Regions from separate parts of the Peribacillus sp. NPDC060253 genome, predicted to be linked through region 1. Evidence: riboswitches for the same ligand, from Rfam matches in the RefSeq annotation. Region 1 holds a riboswitch; each other region holds the start of a gene.
The links. Region 1 has a riboswitch for preQ1 ahead of queF (preQ(1) synthase). Riboswitches for the same ligand answer to the same signal wherever they lie in the genome.
Positions count from the first base shown of each region.

Region 1 (3,054 bases):
TAATGCTGCAAATACTCCGGCAATTTGATAGGTTTTTAGTTTTTCCTTGAATAAATAACATCCAGCGAATACGACAACTAAACAGTTCAGGCTGACGACAGGGAAAATGATGCTTGCGATCCCGGTGTTCAATGCAAAGAAATAACATCCATAGCCTATCATGCTTAAAAAGCCTACTAAGGAACCGATTTTGACTTCCTTTAGCTTGATTTTTTCATTTTTAAAGGCTAGAGCCGAAAGAAGATAAAGCATTCCGCCTCCATACATTGATACAAGGATATCAAGGGAGTTTAAATGAAGACGTGTTGATGTCGTCATAAGAATGCCGAGTACACCAAAAGATAAGATGGAGAATAATGTGTGCATAATCCAAGGGACATATTGATGGTTACCTTTAGCATTAGGTGTATACTGAATGACTAAGGTAGCGAGAAACATGCAGACGATTCCACTCCACTGCAGGGTAGAAATATGTTCGTGAAAAATTAAAGCTGCACAGAGAATGGGGAATATGGCATTCGCTGCGATTAATGGTGATGTCAAGCTTGCCGGCCCTTTTTCAAAGGCGCTTGCCATCTGGATGTTACCATTAGCGTTCAGTACACCAATAGCTGCACCAAGCAAGATAGATAGCCAATCCAGCTTCAAACCATCCATAAATACTCCATAAAAAATGGACAAAATAAAAGCTGAAAAATAAAAGAAAAATTGGATATGTATCTTGGAATAGCCTTTTCCGCTGCTCCATTTGAAAATGCTATTATTGATACCGAAACATAAACTGGTGATGAGTGCTGCAAAAATCCACATTTGTATGATCTCTTCCTTCTTATAGGGTGAACTGCTTGTTTCATTTTAAACTGAATATATAAAGGAATCAAACCCAATTTAAGAGAGTTGCATTGACAGATTGTCTTTTTTTTTTTATATTTACTATGACAATTTAAAATATTTCCCGATAACGGGAGAGGTTCATAGCATCACCCTCTTAAAAAAACTATGGCTTTGATATTTTTCGCGAATCAACCATATCTTTGAGGAGATATGGTTTTTGTTATATAGAGGCCCATTTTATGAATCTCCCCTGACAAACGTGGAAGAGGAGGACTTTTTTATGTCTGGAAGAAAAGAAGAAGAATTAAATGATATTACATTGCTTGGGAATCAAGGGACAAAATATACATTCGACTATGCACCTGAAATTCTGGAGTCGTTTGATAACAAGCACCCTAACCGTGATTACTTCGTCAAATTCAATTGCCCGGAGTTTACTAGCTTATGCCCGATAACGGGGCAGCCAGACTTTGCAACCATTTACATCAGCTATATTCCAAGTGTGAAGATGGTGGAAAGCAAGTCTTTGAAGCTTTATTTATTCAGCTTCCGGAACCATGGTGATTTCCATGAAGATTGCATGAACATCATCATGAACGATTTAATCGAATTGATGGACCCGAAGTATATTGAAGTTTGGGGTAAATTCACTCCTAGGGGCGGAATTTCCATCGATCCATACACCAATTATGGGAAACCAGGTACGAAGTATGAGGAAATGGCGGATTACCGCTTGATGAATCATGACTTATACCCGGAAACTGTGGATAATCGTTAAAGAATAGGAGAGACAATGGGCATATGCCTGTTGTCTTTTTTTTGTTTTAGCCATTCTCGATTAGCGGTCCTGTTGCTTTGTCCTTTTTGAAAATACAAATGTCCTCCTATAATGGAATTTCCACTTGATTGTTTCGCTAAAAAGCGTAATAATAGGGAGAGTTGATTTTGACAGAATATTTACGAAAATAGGGGATGTCGAGATGAAAGTTGCAAAGTTTGGAGGAAGTTCACTTGCATCAGGTGAACAGTTGAGGAAGGTATTCGAAATTGTTGTTTCAGATCCAGAGAGGAAGATCGTGGTCGTTTCGGCTCCAGGGAAACGCAATTCCGATGATATAAAGGTGACGGATCTATTGATTGAGGCTGCAGAACAGCAGCTGCGCGGGAATAACGGTGAGCCTTTAATTGAGGACGTGGTCTCCCGCTATGCGAGCATTGCTGAAGAGCTGGATATATCCGAGCGTGTCATCACTGGGATTCATGAAAATTTAATGGCACTGTTGCATGCAGACCAAACTAACCCGAAGCGCTATTTGGATGCCTTGAAGGCCAGCGGTGAGGATAATAATGCGAAGCTGGTCGCAGGTTATTTCCAAAGCCGCGGGATAGAGGCACAGTATATAAATCCAAAGAAGGCTGGCTTGATCGTAACGGATGAAGGTGGATTTACCAAGGTGCTGCCAGAGTCCTATGATCGATTATATGCTCTTCGTGATGAACCTGGAATCGTAGTATTCCCAGGATTCTTCGGGTATACGTTAGATGGTGATGTTTTAACCTTCTCTAGGAGCGGTTCCGATATTACGGGTTCGATACTTGCGAATGGCGTCAAAGCTGATTTGTATGAGAACTTTACGGACGTAGATGCCGTTTATGCGGTGAATCCGAATGTGGTTTCCAATCCGAAAGGGATCCGGGAATTAACTTATCGCGAAATGCGGGAGCTTTCTTATGCCGGTTTCTCGGTATTCCACGATGAGGCGCTAATACCTGCATTCCGTGCGGGAATACCTGTCCATATCCAAAATACGAACAACCCGATGGCACAAGGGACCCGCATTGTGAGCACACGGGATAATACGAATGGTCCGGTTATCGGGATTGCAAGTGATAAGGGATTTTGCAGTATTTACATTAGCAAATATTTGATGAACCGTGAAGTTGGTTTTGGCCGGAAACTGCTGCATATCCTTGAAGATTACGGTGTTTCATATGAGCATATTCCGTCAGGCATTGATGATGTGACACTAATATTAAGGCAGGACCAGATGAAGGGTGATGCCGAGAAGAAAATCATTTCACGCATCAAGCAAGAACTTCATGCTGATGAAGTGATGGTGGAGCATGATCTTGCCTTAATCATGATTGTAGGTGAAGGAATGCGCCATAATGTCGGTACAACGGCAAGAGCCTCAAAAGCGCTGGCCGATGCAAAGGTCA
Region 1 covers NZ_JBHXAS010000029.1:23,897-26,950, forward strand. Annotated here, with positions in the region: gene ACFWE9_RS10275 (EamA family transporter) at 1-810, opposite strand, end outside; PreQ1 riboswitch class I at 962-1,007, shown strand; gene queF (preQ(1) synthase) at 1,115-1,612, shown strand; gene ACFWE9_RS10285 (aspartate kinase) at 1,815-3,054, shown strand, end outside.

Region 2 (3,054 bases), on a different contig from region 1:
ATGATGATTGGTTTAATTTGGACCGCTCATATTGGAATGGATCGCTTATTTGGGTATGGTCTTAAATACACTTCATCCTTCAAAGCTACGCACATTCAAAGGCTGTAATAAGCTTTCCTCATGTAAAAGGCAGCGTGGTTACGCATCACACTGCCTCCTGCTCTCTTTTCTTTACACGCCTCGCTTGTTACCCCATATATAGGTATGCAACTGTGGCAGCACTTTCACATCATTCAATTCATCATCAGCTATCACTTTATCAATTAACTCTTCGTATTTCTTCAATAGTCCGCTAATTAGGTGCTGATCATCCGCCGTCCTGCTGTCATCATTCCCGACCTGCAGATAAAAAGGAACATCCGGGTACCGGCCATGTACTTTTTTTGCATACTGATAATCTTCATCATCAAAGACGACTACCTTCAACGAGACATTATTATCGGGATTTCGATCAGCCAGGTTCGATATGATTTGATCTAGCACCGTAAAGTCCGTGTTCATTCTAGAGCTCGGCGGCTTAGGTGAAATAGTCAGTTCATCAATATCGAGAAACCAATCCTGCCATCGGCTCCCCTGTGTTTCGACACCTATTTTCATTTTATTTTCATGTAAGATCGCTATCAAGCCGTTTAGGTTTTTCAGCAGAGCCGGGTTTCCGCCTGATATCGTCACGAAGGAAAAACCGGAACCCCCAATTCGCTTCAGCTCATCCCATATTTCTTCAGCAGTCATTTGGACGGTATCTTCCTTACCGGTGCCATCCCAAGTAAATGCGGAATCACACCAGGCACACGAATAATCGCAGCCGGCCGTCCGAACGAACATGGTTTTTTGACCAATGACCATTCCCTCACCTTGGATGGTCGGGCCAAAGATTTCCATAACGGGGAGTTTACTCACTTTCCATCCACTCCCGTCTGGCTTCAGCATAGCTTGTTGGCGTTTCGTAAAGGCGAATAAATTCGACCCTAGCACCCTCATAATCTTTTAATGAAAGGGCTTCGGCCATTTTTTCATAAATCCAAACAACCATATTTTCAGCTGTCGTGTTCATGAGCGGCAGGGTTTCATTCAAATAACGATGATCCAAGTGGATTTCAATTTCATTTTTCCATATATCCTTGATGTCCCCAAAATCTATCATCAAACCGCGTGAATCCGTATACCCGCTCAATCCGAAAATGACCTTATATGTGTGGCCATGCAGGTTCTTGCATTTTCCTTCATAGTCATGCAAATGGTGCGCCGCGTCAAAGGTGAATTCCTTACTCACGAGAACCCTCTTGTTTGTATACTTCAATTGGCTGCGCTGAATATCTTCATCAATTTTTTGGAGTTTATCCACTATAGAAAAACCGTACATCATGAAAGCACCTTCCGTCTGCTTACATAGTCATCCAGTCCTTTTTTTCGCAGATTACATGCCGGACAATCTCCACAGCCGTCGGAGATGATTCCGTTATAGCAAGTCAAGGTCTTTTCGCGGACAAACTCGAATGCGCCAAGCTGATCCGCAAGCTCCCATGTTTCCTCTTTATTAAGCCACATTAGCGGCGTATCAATCACGAATGACTGGTCCATCGACAAGTTCAAGGTCACATTCAACGATTTAATGAATACATCGCGACAGTCTGGATATCCTGAGAAATCCGTCTCACATACACCTGTGACGATATGTTTAGCGCCAATCTGACTGGCCAACACCCCGGCAAACGAAAGGAACAGCAAATTCCTCCCTGGTACGAACGTTGACGGCAATTCCCCGTCTTCCCCGTCCTCCACTGCAATATCACTTCTCGTCAATGCATTCGGTGCCAGTTGGTTCAGCAGCGACATGTCAAGGATATGATGGTTCACGCCCAATTCCTTGGCAATGTTTTGAGCGCATTCGATTTCCAAGCTATGCCGCTGATTATAATCGAACGTCACCGCTTCCACTTCCTCAAATCTCTCCAATGCCCAGAACAGGCAAGTCGTACTGTCCTGACCTCCGCTAAACACAACCACTGCCTTTTCTTTTTTCTTCATTTCTATAAAACTCCTTTTTACGGAAAAAAACAGCACCCTAAGAATAGAGCACTGTTTCTCCTTAGTTTTTTTGAGAGGGTAGCTAGAACCTCTTCCGCCTTAACGCGGAATATTATATTTTTCCAAGTCAATAGTAACTTGAAAACGATAATAAATCAAGATGATTATATTTAGTGAATATTAGATCTGATGGAAAATTTGGTTATCTTTTCATTGCTTAAATATCCCATTAACTATCCGATAAACAAGTATGAACAAAATATCGATAAAGGGGTCCATTCATTTGAAAAGCATTAAAGGAAAGGTATTGGTGGCATTTTCACTCATTATATCTTTATGTATCATCTTAGGAGCATTCAATATTTATAGCAGCAACAAGTCACTGGTATATTCCCAGGATATCATCGAAAAGGAACTTCCGCTTCTTATCCAAAATGAAAAGCTACTATATAATCTAGCACAAAGAACCGCATTCGCCCGAGCTTATATTCTATATGGTGACGAGAGTTATAAAGAAAAGTTCTTACAATATACCGAAGAAAGTCAGGTCATCCAGAAGAAACTCTTGTCCTTAAGCGATTCGGATAAAGCGAAGGATTTGATCGAGAAAAGCGTCGATTGGAGAACGATGATTGTAGACCGGGTATTTACCCAATATGAAAAAGGAAATGAAGAACGCGCTAAAGAGATACTCAAAAATGAAGTGGCGCCAATCAGCAATGAAGTAATGGAGGGTTTCAAGGAGCTTGCTACGGAACGCGAGGAATTAATCGCCTCTTCGGGTGAAACCGTCATCGCAAGCGGGAAATCGATTAAGTCGACAAGTATCATCATATCCATTGCGGCAGTCCTTATCGGCCTCCTGCTTGCGCTTGTTACAGCCAATCTCATTACCGCCCCCCTCCTTAAAATCAGGGACAGGATGAAAATGGTGGCTGACGGAGAGCTGAATCATGAGCCCCTTGAGCAAAAGTCAAATGACGAAATTGGGGAATTAACGGTATCCGCCAACCAAATGCAGAAAAA
Region 2 covers NZ_JBHXAS010000006.1:72,188-75,241, reverse strand. Annotated here, with positions in the region: gene ACFWE9_RS03165 (DUF4260 domain-containing protein) at 1-108, shown strand, start outside; gene queE (7-carboxy-7-deazaguanine synthase QueE) at 172-900, opposite strand; gene queD (6-carboxytetrahydropterin synthase QueD) at 893-1,363, opposite strand; gene queC (7-cyano-7-deazaguanine synthase QueC) at 1,363-2,028, opposite strand; PreQ1 riboswitch class I at 2,084-2,126, opposite strand; gene ACFWE9_RS03145 (methyl-accepting chemotaxis protein) at 2,312-3,054, shown strand, end outside.
Region 2: it holds a riboswitch for preQ1, as region 1 does, so the genes downstream of both, queC (7-cyano-7-deazaguanine synthase QueC) here and queF (preQ(1) synthase) in region 1, are expected to answer to the same signal.

Region 3 (3,054 bases), on a different contig from region 1:
TCACATGTCATTGATTTTGCTCTGGATTGTAAGGATGAAGATTATCATGAAAAAATTTTTGATCATGTCATTAAGGAATCCGAAATTCCACCTATACTGAAACTGTATGGATATAATTGTGAAGATATTTTTGAGTCAAAATGGGCATTGCTTGAACAGCCAGCACCTGAGTTATGTGCCGATCGGGTTGATTATACTCTCCGGGATATGTATCAATACGGACATATCACACTCGAATCCGTTCGTGACTTTCTAAGCCATTTAACCATCATAAACGGAAGGATGTATCTGGATAATATTGAATCGGCGGAATGGTTTGTGGAAACATATTACAGAGAAGTTATTGATTTTTTCATGGACCCACTTAATATATATGGCTATGGTATGTTGGCAAAGACCTTAAAACTGGCTTTGGATAAAAACCGAATCAGCCTTGATGACTTACTCGGTGAAGATGAAGAAGTCATGCTCTTGTTAAGCTCCACTGAAGACGATGAAGTGCAAAACCTGCTAAAACGGATTCATGGTAACGTATTGGTGAAGGAGGATCAATGGGACTACGATATACACCTGAAAAATAAAGTGCGCCTCATTGATCCTTCCGTTATTCATGGAACCCAATCAGTAAGAGCATCCAGTTTATCGGAAAAAGTGAAGAACATGGGAATTGAAGCCAATAAAAAAGCTTCGAAGGGTGTGTATCTAAAAGTGATTTCCGGATGATTTTTCGCGACAACCCATACGGAAAGTGAAAAACTCAAGGGTTTACGATGACTTCAAACACCTCATTAGTTGGCATGACTATTTCTTGAGTATCCCTAACTTAATTACCGATCAACAGATATTGGCGGCAAGGTCCGTCCAGTTTCAAGCAAGCTCTTCAGATTGCTTAGTATGGCTGGCCATCCATTATTTAAGCCTTTAAAGGTATTGTCATCATCTACGAAAACTGTCTCCAATAGCTCCTCATGCTTAAGTACTAACTTCACGGTTGAATCATCCATTGGCTTTAATTCAAAGGTGACCCGAGTGGGATGGTCGCGTGGTGTTTCGTCTCCTGCCATGTTCCATGTAAATGAGAGTAAGTTAAATGGTTCACACTTTAGTATTTTACCATGATCAGTAATCCGCCCATCTTCAAGCAAATATTTAACGGTGGAGCCCTCTTGCCAGTCAGACTGGACTTGACAGCCAAAGTGGTATTTCTTCGTGACTTCACCACTCGTTAGAGCTTCCCAAAGCATCTCTGGTGTGGTGGCGATATAAATTGCATAGACAAACGATGTTTTTTTCATTTTTCTATTCCTCCCCGCGTTTATATCAGGACCCTGCTTTGGCACTTTGAAACCGCTTGTTTGGATATCAAGATCGTAACATAACTCTATCACTGATTGTCTGCTTTTCATATACAGCCGGTCAAGCAGTTTTCTGCGACAAAAATCGGCAAAAGCCTGCATGCAGGAATATCAGAGTCATAGTAGAAGTTTTCAGGGATCATAGCTAAGTGCCAAGCTCTGGAAAGACGGGTAGTGTCTTAGCGAGTCTGCAAACGATCTCCGCAGATTCGTATCCTTCCCAGCGCCAGAAATCGGCGGTATGGAAACTTCTTGATTTCCCGTCATTTTCAAGCTACGATAAATTAGGAAAAAGAATAATCCGCTCGGGCGGAAGAGGTTCTAGCTACCCTCTCAAAAAAACTAAGGGGAACAGTGCTCTTTCTTAGGGTGCTGTTTTTTCTGTATAAGGAGAATTAAGAAATGTTAAGAATTTTATTGTATTTAGTATCCATCGTCACCGCGAATGTGGTTACAGCCGCTTTTGCACCACTACATCTTGGTGTGTTCATCATTCCGATGGGTACATTGCTCATTGGTGGAACCTTCATCTTTCGAGATCTAGTCCAAAATAAATTTGGCAGGACGAAGACCTATTTATGCATTGTTACGGCACTTATTTTATCTGCGTGTGTATCATTTTTATTAGGAGATACATTATTGATTGTCTTTGCTTCCGCATTATCGTTCGTGGTGGCAGAAACAGCGGATACTGAAATTTATACTCGATTAAAGCTCCCGATGAGTTGGAGGGTGTTTTACAGCGGGATTGTTGGAGGATTTTTCGATTCGGTGATATTTGTCGTGATTGGCCTTAGCCCACTTGGTGCCAATATATTGCCATGGGAAGCCGTACCCGCTGCGGTTATCGGCCAAATCATCGTTAAAACGGTCATTCAGTCAATCGGAGCCGTATTATTGGGACGAATCAACGTAGAGCTGGAGAAGCGTGTAGTCTCCGGTTGAAATGCTAGGAGGGATGCACTCGATGGATGGACCCAAAAAGGAAGAAGATAAATGCTATTGCCTCGAGGCCTTTCGTGAAAAATATGGTCCGCATGTCCAAGGAGAATGCATGAAGCTTTCCTGCGCCAATTATCGGAAGCATAAAGGAATAGACGACAAAAAAGGACCAAAATAGGTCCTTTTTTTTGTGAATGGAGGAATTTACGAGTAAAGCGCACAATTTCACGAGTAAAAGTGCCAAACTCAAGAGTAAAGCGCACAAACTCAAGAGTAAAGCGCACAAACTCACGAGTAAAAGCGCCAAACTCACGAGTAAAAGCGCCAAACTCACGAGTAAAGCGCACAATTTCACGAGTAAAAGTGCCAAACTCACGAGTAAAGAGCACAAACTCACGAGTAAAAGCGCCAAACTCACGAGTAAAGAGCACAAACTCAAGAGTAAAGCGCACAAACTCACGAGTAAAAGTGCCAAACTCACGAGTAAAGCGCACAAACTCACGAGTAAAAGCGCCAAACTCATACCAGAAAGCTTTTTTATATTGCTGTTTATTCAGAATGCCTTTGCGCTTTTACGAACTAAATTTTCCAGGAAGTAAAAACAGCTTCGTTTCCGTTCTAGCTCGGTTTGTCCACTTTCCGTAACATGATAATATTTCCTTCGACCTGACTCGGACTCTTTCCAATGGCCTTCGATGAATTCCTTTTTTTCTAACCGTTTGAGGGCTGGGTAGAGTGTGCCTTCACTTATTTCATA
Region 3 covers NZ_JBHXAS010000006.1:76,928-79,981, forward strand. Annotated here, with positions in the region: gene ACFWE9_RS03180 (HD domain-containing protein) at 1-723, shown strand, start outside; gene ACFWE9_RS03185 (SRPBCC family protein) at 828-1,295, opposite strand; PreQ1 riboswitch class I at 1,665-1,707, shown strand; gene ACFWE9_RS03190 (VUT family protein) at 1,758-2,300, shown strand; gene ACFWE9_RS03195 (hypothetical protein) at 2,305-2,820, opposite strand; gene ACFWE9_RS03200 (PadR family transcriptional regulator) at 2,851-3,054, opposite strand, start outside.
Region 3: it holds a riboswitch for preQ1, as region 1 does, so the genes downstream of both, ACFWE9_RS03190 (VUT family protein) here and queF (preQ(1) synthase) in region 1, are expected to answer to the same signal.

Region 4 (3,054 bases), on a different contig from region 1:
CTCCTCCTATATAATTCGTTTGCCTTTTCTAAACGGTCCTCGCTGATCATTGGATACCAGATGCCATCACCGAACCTATGCATGATGATATCGCTCATCCTCATTTCCAATAGGGTAATATATCCGAATATCAGCATCCTGATTGGGGGCTTTTGAAGGTCGGCATGCGTAATTAAGCTTTTTATAGAATTATTCTCTAACACAAACACCCTTGTTTTATTCTTAAAAATACGAAGAAGTTGTATCAAAGGGGTTGAATCCGAAACCATTTCCCTAGGTGAAAAACTTTTCAAGTATTCCGAGATGATCCCTTCACCAAGTTCTTGCCTTTCGATATATCCGATGATTTCCCCTTGATCTTGCACTGCCATTATATCGAAATTCTTTTTTTCCAACGCTTTTTGTATGTCAGTTGCTTCATCATTTTTATGGCAAAACTCAAGTTCCTGGGCTATGCTCTTAACCGTGATGTTTTCTTCATAAAGAGTTTTAAGACTAAGATAGCTGCTATTGTTTTTTTTATCGCTTCCCTTTAACATCTTTCACCCTCCACTTATAAACTTTCTCCGCGATTTGCCTACCACCAATTATAGACCGTTAATTTGCATCTGGTGTAGCTATTTCAAAAGAAGTGGAACAAAGTAGAAACGGTCATCAATAAATAAAGTCCACACAAAGTGGACTTTATTTATTGCGAATCTACTGCATTGCCTACCGCCGTTTCCTCATTCCCTTCTTCTTCCCAAGCCTTACAAACATCCACCCAATCCTCGGCGTTCGAATATTCAAATAATTCCGTGGTTGTAAGTTCTATTGCTGAGTTCGCACTGCCGCATGCCGGGAACAATGACTCAAAACGCTTCATTGATACATCAAGAAAAACATCTAGGTCGTTTGCAAGTCCAAATGGGCAAACTCCCCCGATTGCATGTCCGGTCTGTTCAAGCACCTCCTCAGGTGACAGCATTCGTGCCTTGTATCCGAACATCTGGCGAAACTTCTTATTATCCACTTTTGCATCCCCAGCTGCTACAACCAAAATCGCATTTTCACCTTCCCCCTTAAAAGAAAGAGTCTTAGCAATCCGAGCAGGGATGACGCCGATGGTTTCTGCTGCCTCACTCACCGTAGCACTTGATGTTTCGAACTCCATTACATCGCCTTCCCGGTCCCATTGTTTAAAATGGCTTTTGACACTCTCGATCGACATATTATATTCACTCCTTTGAAGTACATATAAAAATAATATCATCCTTCATTGCAATAAATCAAAATCCTTTTAGACTTTCACTGCATGATGAGTTATCATTTAAAAACCATTCTTTACAAATTGACGCAACAAGCATATATGGGCTACTATTAATCTTCGGGAAAAAGCCTAAACGTGGTTCGTAACCATCCCACGATAAAAAACTAGGGAGAGAATAAAATGAATGTTCGTACACTCGTGATAAACGGGTTATTGGCTGCCTTGTATGTGGCGGTCTCATTGGTGTTTAAACCAATCGCTTTTGAGATGTTCCAATTTCGAGTTCCGGAAATGTTGAATCATCTGATTGTATTCAATAAAAAGTATATCTACGGTATCGTCGGCGGAGTCTTCATATCGAATCTGCTCTTTTCACCGATGGTTCCGTATGATTTGATTTTTGGGGTGGGGCAATCCGTGCTCGCCTTATTGCTGGTCATTTTTGTATCGCGGTTCATAAAAAGCATTAAAGGGCGGATGATCGCAACGATTATCTTTTTCACATTCACCATGTTTTTGATTGCAATTGAACTGAACCTTGCCTTTGGCTTACCATTCTGGTTTAGCTGGATGACCACGGCTGTCGGTGAGTTCGTTGTCCTCTTGATTGGTGCGCCAATTATTTATGGAATGAACAAAAGAATTCAGTTTGAAAAGTGGCTTTAAAGGAATCTTCGCTTCGTAAACCCACTATAATGTAAAAGAGCTGTGTGCATCATGCGACAGCTCTTTTTTTCACCAATGAGCCTGAAAATGATAAACTATTAGTAAGAATGGTGGTGACCCTTTGAAAAAAGTCCTGACCTTAATCGGTCTTCTGGTAATCGCAATATTCATTTATTCTAATGCGGAATTGTTTACTTTGGTTTGGAAAAGTGATCTTGATTCAGTCATTAACATATTGAAGGAAAACCTTTTGCTCACTTTTTTCGTGACATTCGTATTGATGTTTATCCAGAATTCATTTACAATCATCCCTTTAATTTTGCTCCTTACTATCAATGTCACGATATTCGAGTTCATATATGGCTATCTATGGAGTTGGTTTACAAGTGTTGTTGCGTCCGGATTGATTTTTTATGCAGCAAGAAACTGGTTTCAGGAACCACTCTTAAAGAAGATGGGCGAAAAATGGCAAGAAACCGTTGTGGAGCATGGCTTTATGTACGTATTTACAGGGAGGATTTTCCCGCTTATCCCAACGAGTTTAATTAACTTGGCTGCTGGAGTCAGTACCGTCACTTTCAAGGATTTTTTATTTGCGACAGCACTGGGAAACCTTATATACTTTTTCTTTCTATCGCTAATCTCATATGGACTCCTATCTGTTGAAATGAACCTGTACACGGTAGCTGCACTCGCAATCCTCTTCTTACTATTTATCATTATCTATAAACGTTTAAAAAAGAAAAAAGCCCTAACCATCTTCAGGAAAAACAGGTGACCGCATTGGTCCCTGTTTTTTATTTATGATTCTGCATATATTTTTCTCCGATAGTTTGTTAAAATGTGTATGTAATTTTACCTTAGAAATGTCTTAAAATCAGGGAGAATCTCCATGTCCAAACGCTCCATCTTAGCAATATATATCCTTTCCGGGATTTTTACATTAGTCGTGTTCGACTATTTTTTAACTACAAATATCCACAACAAAGTGGTTTTCATTCAACTTCAAAGAGCGGAAGGCATTGTCTTTCTTTTATCAATAGGCTTGGTCCTATACCTTTATTTAGCTAAAAGGGAAGAATTCAAACAATTAAAAGAAGCGGAACAACGTCGGCGTACACTCATTAATTCAATGGTGG
Region 4 covers NZ_JBHXAS010000018.1:55,878-58,931, reverse strand. Annotated here, with positions in the region: gene ACFWE9_RS07325 (hypothetical protein) at 1-539, opposite strand, end outside; gene ACFWE9_RS07320 (YbaK/EbsC family protein) at 689-1,210, opposite strand; PreQ1 riboswitch class I at 1,379-1,423, shown strand; gene ACFWE9_RS07315 (QueT transporter family protein) at 1,430-1,915, shown strand; gene ACFWE9_RS07310 (TVP38/TMEM64 family protein) at 2,037-2,693, shown strand; gene ACFWE9_RS07305 (PAS domain-containing sensor histidine kinase) at 2,808-3,054, shown strand, end outside.
Region 4: it holds a riboswitch for preQ1, as region 1 does, so the genes downstream of both, ACFWE9_RS07315 (QueT transporter family protein) here and queF (preQ(1) synthase) in region 1, are expected to answer to the same signal.